2 linked regions of the Pontibacter akesuensis genome follow. The protein of the gene in region 2 binds, or shares a complex with, the protein of the main gene of each other region. Links are inferred from orthologs where the notes say so. Each region holds a gene or a part of one and is shown on either strand. Other genes may lie near its edges.

Evidence for each region. The genes of interacting proteins can lie anywhere in the genome.
Region 1: the proteins of A0W33_RS17310 (region 2) and uvrB are in contact, whole or in part, in a crystal structure (PDB 7EGT), measured with the Thermus thermophilus proteins. The link is inferred for Pontibacter akesuensis from one-to-one orthologs. Residues at the interface, in WP_096412145.1 of Thermus thermophilus: His654, Arg656, Phe657, Gln666, Asp668, Glu669, Lys680, Arg681, Leu682, Ser683, Lys685, Tyr686, Ala687; in WP_096411307.1 of Thermus thermophilus: Glu23, Leu25, Arg26, Asp27, Gly28, Glu29, Arg30, Phe31, Arg55, Glu326, Asp327, Phe328, Glu379, Ser382, Gln383, His398, Gly400, Arg401.

The regions. Positions count from the first base shown.
Region 1 is NZ_CP014766.1:2,461,886-2,465,978, reverse strand. The notes cover bases 268-3,218. They hold uvrB (excinuclease ABC subunit UvrB), read right to left. Parts: upstream 2,782-3,218; coding sequence 754-2,781; downstream 268-753. Other genes in these bases: A0W33_RS20900 (hypothetical protein), read right to left, coding at 2,950-3,218; A0W33_RS10480 (GNAT family N-acetyltransferase), read right to left, coding at 268-626. In the rest of the region: more of A0W33_RS10480, read right to left, coding at 93-267; more of A0W33_RS20900, read right to left, coding at 3,219-3,324; A0W33_RS10465 (Kelch repeat-containing protein), read right to left, coding at 3,468-4,093. UniProt on the Escherichia coli protein: The UvrABC repair system catalyzes the recognition and processing of DNA lesions. A damage recognition complex composed of 2 UvrA and 2 UvrB subunits scans DNA for abnormalities.
Region 2 is NZ_CP014766.1:4,089,256-4,093,253, forward strand. Bases 337-3,262 are described here. They hold A0W33_RS17310 (ATP-dependent helicase), read right to left. Parts: upstream 2,956-3,262; coding sequence 718-2,955; downstream 337-717. Other genes in these bases: A0W33_RS17305 (DUF4290 domain-containing protein), read right to left, coding at 337-560; A0W33_RS17315 (ankyrin repeat domain-containing protein), read left to right, coding at 3,248-3,262. Also shown: more of A0W33_RS17305, read right to left, coding at 1-336; more of A0W33_RS17315, read left to right, coding at 3,263-3,998. UniProt on the Escherichia coli protein: A helicase with DNA-dependent ATPase activity. Unwinds DNA duplexes with 3'-5' polarity. Translocates on single-stranded DNA with 3'-5' polarity. Initiates unwinding more efficiently from a nicked substrate than double-stranded DNA.

The DNA of each region.
Region 1 (4,093 bases), 1.6 Mb from region 2 along the record:
CAGACTACTACCTTCCCTAACAAAAACTATGAAAAGAACCTGATACCTGTTTCTGCTCCGCCCGGAGCGGGAACAGGCCCATCAGGTACCTCCTACACCTCCAGCTGCATGTACAGGTCCCGTTGCACGTCCTGGCCAAGTATAAACTCCAGCTCTCCCATTTCCCGGAAGCCATACTTGTGGTAAAAGCGCTTCGCCCGCTCGTTGTGCTCCCACACCGTGAGCCATACTACGTCAAAGCCTTCCGTTGCTGCCTTTGCCAAGGCCTTTTGCATCAACTGGTCTCCTAACCCTCTCCCGAGCCACGCGGCGGCAATGTAGAGCCTGCTGACCTGAAGCGGCTTGTTCCCTTTGATTTCCATAGGAGCCTCTCCCTTGTACAGTTTCATGTAGGCAATGGCTTCTCCGCTCGCCTCCACTAGCACGAATTCTGTTTCGGGATCGGCCAATTCCGCCGCCTGTAGCGCGGGGCTGTACATGGTGTATTTGAAAGCGGCCATGTCTGCCGGATCGTTAGACTCTGAAAACGTCTCCTCAAAGGTGCGCCAGCCTAAATCCGCAAGCAACGCGGCATCGGCTGCGGTGCCTGCCCTGAAATGAAAGGTAGTGCTATCGGTTGATTTCATTTTCTGTTTTCTAAGAGGCCAAAGGTACGCCTGCTATACGTCATACAAAAACGCCGCTCCTGCAGCAGGTGCGGGAGCGGCGTTTAAACTTTGTAATTACCCCAATGCGGTGTATACTTCCCGTTGCTTAGTCGCGTTTGGACTTGAGCAGCTTGCGCAGGTCTGCCAGCTCGTCCCTATACTTGGCAGCCTGCAGGAAGTCGAGGTCTTTGGCGGCGGCTTCCATCTGCTTCTCAGTTTTCTTGATCAGTTTCTCCAGTTCGTCGCGCTTCATCAGCTGCACCACCGGCTCGGCAGCCATCGACACTTCTTCTGGCCCCACATACATCTTCGCTTCCCGCTTCCTGGCGTCAGCTACAGAGGTCTGCTGGAAAATCTCGTCGTTCGTTTTGATTACCGTGCGTGGCGTAATGCCGTGCTCGATGTTGTAGGCAATCTGGGTATCACGGCGGCGGTTCGTTTCATCAATGGCCCGCTGCATGGAACCTGTCATGCGGTCGGCGTACATAATCACCTTGCCTTTATCGTTACGTGCGGCGCGGCCCATTGTCTGGATCAGGGAGCGCTGGTCGCGCAGGAAGCCCTCCTTGTCTGCATCCAATATCGCCACCAAACTCACCTCCGGTAGGTCAAGGCCCTCACGCAGCAGGTTCACACCTATCAGCACATCAATAATGCCCAGGCGCAGCTCACGCAGAATCTCCACGCGGTCCAGGGTCTTTACCTCTGAGTGCAGGTATTTTACCTTGATGTTGAGGCGCTCCAGGTACTTGGCCAGTTCTTCGGCCATACGTTTGGTCAGCGTTGTTACCAATACGCGGGCACCTGTTTTCACGCGCTCGTCAATCTCATCCAGCAAGTCGTCCACCTGGTTTGTGCTTGGCCTGATCTCGATCTCAGGGTCCAGCAAGCCGGTTGGCCGGATTATCTGCTCCACCACCACGCCCTCTGATTTCTGAATCTCATAATCGCCGGGCGTGGCGCTCACAAACACCACCTGGTGCATCAGGCTCTCAAACTCGTTGAAGGTGAGCGGGCGGTTGTCCATGGCGGCGGGCAAGCGGAAGCCATACTCCACTAAGGCCACTTTGCGCGAGCGGTCGCCGCCCCACATGGCGCGAACCTGCGGCAGGGTAGCATGACTCTCGTCAATCACCATCAGGTAATCATCCGGAAAGTAATCGAGCAGGCAGAACGGACGGGCACCCGGCTCCCGGCGGTCGAAGTAGCGGGAGTAGTTCTCGATGCCTGAGCAGTAGCCGAGCTCTCGGATCATCTCCAGGTCGAACTCGGTTCTTTCTTTGATGCGCTTTGCCTCAGCCGGTCTGTCCTCCTTCAGGAAGTACTCGTTCTGCGCCACCATGTCGTACTGGATTTCATGGATGGCCTGGTTCAGCGTGTCTTTACCGGTTACGAAGAGGTTTGCCGGGTACAGCGTCACCGCCTGCTCCTCCGACAGCTTTTTTCCCGACTCCGGATCGATGCGGTGGATGGCTTCCAACTCATCGCCGAAGAAGTATAGGCGGTAAGCAAAGTCGGCGTAGGCTGGGTAAATGTCCACTGTATCGCCCTTCACCCGGAATGTTCCACGTGTAAATTCTGCCTCGGTGCGGCTGTAAAGTATCTGCACAAAAGTATAAAGCAGGTTATTGCGACTATAGCGCTGCCCCGGTGCCAGGTGCATCACGTTTTTGCCAAACTCCTCCGGGTTACCGATACCATAGATACAGCTCACCGACGCCACCACCACAATATCGCGGCGGCCGGAAAGCAAGGCAGAAGTCGTATGCAGCCGCAGCTTCTCGATCTCTTCGTTAATTTGCAGGTCCTTTTCGATGAACACATCCGATGAGGCAATGTAGGCTTCCGGCTGGTAGTAATCGTAATAGGAGATAAAGTACTCCACCGCATTATCCGGGAAGAACTGCTTAAACTCACCGTAAAGCTGGGCGGCCAGCGTTTTGTTGTGGCACAACACGAGCGTAGGCTTGCCCGTGTTCTTGATGACGTTCGCCATCGTGAAGGTTTTACCGGTACCGGTGGCACCGAGCAGTACCTGTGCTGGCTCACCGTTTTTTATACCCTCGGTGAGTTGGGCTATGGCTTTCGGCTGATCGCCGGTTGGTTGAAACTCTGATGTTAGCTTAAAATCCATTCGTCTGTTTTACTGAGTAGTAAAGATAAACCATAACATTTAAAACAGGCAGTTAGTTTAGGCTGCTGCTATAGTTGTTATGCTGTACGGCTTGCCTGTAAAAAAAGCTTTGCGCGTAAAAAAAGCCTGCTGCAGGGCAACAGGCTTCAGTAAATATTGCAGAAAAAATTAGTCTTCTAAAGTCGCCCGCTCCGGCACGCTGCAAAGGCGCTTGATGGTGGCCGCCTCATACACCATATACACTGCCTGGCAAATTCGCCCTTCCTGGTTCTTCTCCGGCTCCGCCAGCTGACAGGTGAAGGTGATTCCCGGCGCCTGGAGGTTTTCCGGCAGGTTATTCACAGTATACATTCTAACAGGAGCAAAATCGCAACCGGCTATTGCATCTTGTTGCCGGGCTTCGCCGCTGTATACTTCAATTACGGTTCCCTCCCCACATTCAGCCGGTCCCACTACCGTTGCTGTCAGGCAGGGCAGCGCTTCCTCTTCTTTCCCACAAGCGGCTATACTTAAAACGAGCAATAGGTAAAGGACATAACGCATATGCGGGTGGTTAAACAGGAGTTAAACAACTTCTTTTAAACAGGACCCGCTACCTGCCGCATCGGTTGCATGCGGGCATAAAAAAACAGCCTGACACTTAAGCCAGGCTGTTCTACACTTGAATTAGCGGGTTAGCGCTTGTTCTATTCTTTTATCACGGCTGGGTTCAGCGTCCAGAAGTCCTTCTTGAAGTCGAAAGTGCCTTGATTGCCAAGACCAACATAACCCCGGTCACCAATGCCAAAACCCACGGCGCCTTCTCTAAGCGATCCTCTAAAGTTCTGCAGCTTTGTCCAAGAATCTGTGGTTGGCTCATACTGCCATACTTCATCTACTGACATTCGCTGACCTTCATTGTCCACGAAGCCCTCGTTTACGACATAGCCCTGGTTGCCAACAGCAAATGCGGTGGCGTATGGGCCAATTTTAGGATAGCTGTCTGGTTCCCTGCCGCTGGTGTCAAATGCACGCAAAATTTTCCAGGTGCCGGTGGCCGGGTCAAACTCAAGTAAATCCGTATTGTAAACGCCAGCGTTTGTGCCGCCGCCTACATAGCCTTTGCCATTCGTGGTGAAGGCAAAACCGCCCAACCTTCTGGCGCCGACTAACTCGGCCTGCGCTTCCCAGGCACCGGTGGCAGGGTTATACTTCCAGAAGTCTTTCAGGTAGCTCCCGTCATAGCCTGCGCCTACGTAGCCCACCTGGTCAAAGGACATGGCAATAGCACTGAGGCGGGCAGAACCCGGAAAGTCTGCAATCTGCGTCCATG
Region 2 (3,998 bases):
TTGATGTTTGACTCAAACAGGTTGTTGCTCTCGATGTAAGCCAGGTCCATGTCCAGCTTTCCTTTCGAAATCTCACGAATATCGCCCAGAATCACATCATCCGTAATATTCTCGCGGTTGTACGATTTGTACAAGGTCTTCATCAGCTTGCCGATGGAGATTATGGCTGCCTCACGCTCTTTCTCGTCTTCTGTCTCCAGGGCTCGCTGCACCAGTAGCTCCACGTTTTTGCCGTAGTGCTTATACTTGGGCGTATCAATGGGGTACTCCATCTTCTGCGGCTTGTCGTTCAGGTACTCCATTGCGCTGAGCGGGTAAGGGGCATCCACATCCAACGTAGAGCCAGACATCACATAGAGGTGGTTCCACAGTTTCTGCTGGTAGTCCTGCGTGTCGCGCAATTGCGGGTTCAGCTTGGCCATCAGGTTTATGAGCAACTGCGACTGGCGCGTGCGCTCACTGCGATCTTCCAGCTTGGTGATATAGTTTACCAGATCCTGCACATTGCGGCCGTATTCACGCAGCAGAAGGTCTTGTTTAAATGAGGTACTAGCTTCCATACTTTCAATTACGAATTAAGAATTACGAATTACGAGTTAAAAATCGCGAATTAAAAATTATACTTCTAAATGAGTAAGTGAAGTATAAAATCATGTGTTACGGTTACTTCTTAAACTTGTAACCATTTTTAATTCGTAATTCTTAATTCGTAATTAATTAGCTGTGGATTTTAAGCTTTGCAAAGCTTAGGAGCAGCGTTTTCTCGCCTACCTCATCAAAGTTAATAATGGCTTTGGTGCTGTTGCCCTGCGTGTCCATTTTGGCGACTACGCCGAATCCGAATTTCGGGTGCTCTACCTTCATGCCGGCGGCCAGGTTGGCGGTGTCGCTTGGCTTGAAATCGGCAGGGGCGGTGTAGTTGCTTGCTACCTGCTTGCGCGGCGCGGGCGCCACTAAATTGCTTTTGCGCTGCAGTACGCGGTCGAACACGTTACCGGCTGAATTGCTGTCGCCATACTTGAAGTTGATGAACTTTGGGTCGATCTCCTCGATAAAGCGGCTTTTCTCGCAGGAGCGCAAATTGCCCCACTGGTAGCGGCTGGTGGCGTAAGTTAAGTACAGTTTTTTTTCAGCGCGGGTGATGGCCACGTAAAACAGGCGGCGCTCTTCTTCCAGGTCGGCGCGCGAGTTCAGCATCATCTGACTCGGGAACAGGTTTTCCTCCATGCCCACAATGAAAACGTTCGGAAACTCCAGGCCCTTAGCAGAGTGAATCGTCATAAGCGTCACAAATTCGCCATCGTCATCAGCCTTGGTATCGGCATCGGTGATCAGGGCAATGTCCTGCAGGAACGCATCCAGGCTCTTGTCCTCCTTTTCCGGATCATCGACATATTCCTTTATACCATTCAGCAATTCCTGGATATTCTCATAACGGGCCAGGCCTTCCACGGTTTTATCCTGGTACAGATCGTCCACAATGCCGGAGTGCTTGGCTATGTGCTTGGCCACCTCAAACGCATCGCTGTTCTGGGCAATGCGGGCAAAATCGCGGATCATCACCGAGAAGCTCTCGATGGCGGTACCGGCCCGATTGCCCAGGAATTCGGTGGCATTCTGCACTACTTCCCACACACTGTGGTTGATGTCGCTGGCCGTAACGAACAGCTTCTGCACGGTGGTGTCACCAATACCGCGCTTCGGGTAGTTGATTACACGGCGGAACGCCTGCTCGTCGTTCGGGTTCACCGTCAGGCGCAGGTAGGCGATCAGGTCCTTGATTTCCTTACGCTGGTAAAACGACAGACCACCGATGATTTTATACTTGATGTTCATGCGGCGGAGTGCTTCCTCCATCGCACGCGACTGGGCGTTGGTGCGGTAAAGTATGGCGAAGTCGTCGTAGGAGAGGTGATTGCTCATCTTATCCTCGAAAATAGTCGTCGCCACCAGTTTGCCTTCCTCGTTGTCGGAGTTGGCCTTTATCACCTCAATCAGCGTGCCTTCCTCATTGTCGGTAAACACGTCCTTGCGCAGCTGCGCCTGGTTGTGCTTGATCACTGAGTTGGCGGCGTGCACGATATTCTTGGTAGAGCGGTAGTTCTGCTCCAGCTTAAACACCTGCAGGTCCGGATAGTCGCGCTCAAAGTTGAGGATGTTCTGGATATCGGCGCCACGGAACGCGTAGATCGACTGGGCATCATCACCCACCACCACAATGTTCTGGTTTTTGGCTGCCAGTTTGCGCGTGATCAGGTACTGCGAGTAGTTTGTATCCTGGTACTCATCCACCATCACATAATGGAACATGTTCTGGTACTTGTTCAGCGCATCCGGGTGCTCCTTAAACAGCACGTTGGTGTTAAAGAGCAGGTCGTCGAAGTCCATAGAACCCGCCTTGAACAGGCGGTTCTGGTACAGCTCGTAGATCTTGCCGATTTTCGGACGCATCGCGGCCTCATCGTCGGCCTGAATGGTGGCATCATTGAGGTACTGACGCACCGAGATCAGCTTGTTCTTGGCAGACGAGATTCGGCCCAGAACCACGTTTGGCTTGTACAACTTGTCGTCGAGGTTCAGCTCCTTCACAATGTTGCGGATGAGCGTTTTGGAGTCGTCCGTATCGTAAATCGTGAAGCTCTTCGGATAGCCGAGCTTGTCGGCCTCGGCACGCAGGATGCGCGAGAACACCGAGTGGAACGTGCCCATCCAGATATTCTTTGCGTTGTTGCCGATCACTTTCTCAATACGGTGGCGCATTTCCTTTGCCGCCTTATTTGTAAAAGTAAGTGCCAGAATATTAAAAGGGTCTACTCCGCTGTCAATCAGCTGAGCGATCCGGTAGGTGAGTACCCGTGTTTTGCCTGAGCCGGCACCGGCAATAATCATGGCTGCCCCTTCTTTGTGCAGGACCGCCTGGCGTTGCGACTCGTTCAATAAACTTAAATGATCCATTTCTTCTCTTCCGCGTGCGTCTTTAAACCTGTGCAATTTACGAAATACAATTCCTTTTTCAGAACGCCGCCCCTTGTTTCCTTGGCCGCTCAGGTAGAAATAGCTTTGAGGCAGGTTTTGGTGGAGTGGCTGCTATTAGGAACACCTTTTGCCTCCAAAGCGTTTAGCACGTGGGCCATATAAAACAAATACTTTAACTTTGCGGTAAATTGCCGCTTTGGTAGCATTTTTGATTGATAAAAGTATAGGGGAAGTCCCTTGACGCCCAGCCTTTTTAAATAACTACAGACCCATGCAGGATACGTTACAGAGTCGTTTTACCGCTAACAGCAGAACAGTGCTCGTGCTGTTGCTTAGTCTGATGGTCCACGTGGGCATGGCACAGGCCACTAAACCCAAAACCACGCAGAAGCAACCGGCGAAAACCACTACAACGGTTAAGAAAACGGACGCTACCGCCAAGAAGCCTGCCACTACCACTGCGTCTGCTACAAAGGCTGCCGTTGTTTCAGCCAAGCCTGCGCCTGTGTCTGCGGCTGCTCCCAAGCTAAAGCGCATCTGGCGCACGCCGGCCATGGATGAGGCCATGCACCTGTATACTTCGCTTCGCTTTAAAGAGGCAGCCGGTAAATTTAGGGAGGCCGCTGCTCAACGCGACGCAGACGCCTACTATTTCCTCGGCCGCATGCACCAGTACCGCGAGCTCAAGTATGATTCGGTAAAGATTGACACGGTGAAGCAGGTGCTGCATGCCGAGAAGTATTTTTCGGCTAACCGCGACTCTGCCCGCCACTACTACCAGATGGCGCTCGACAGCGGCAGTGTGATGGGGCACCTCGGTATGGCCGAGCAAATGACGATTCGTTCCAAAGACGACAAGCAGGAGTTTACGCAGCACATGCGCACGGCAGCCATCACAATCCGGGAGAAAGCGGTGGAGGGCGATGCCTTCAGCAACCGCATTCTGGGCAGTATGTACTACACCGGTTACGGGGAGTTGAAAGATTTTGGCCTGGCTTACAACTACCTGCGCCGCGCCGCTG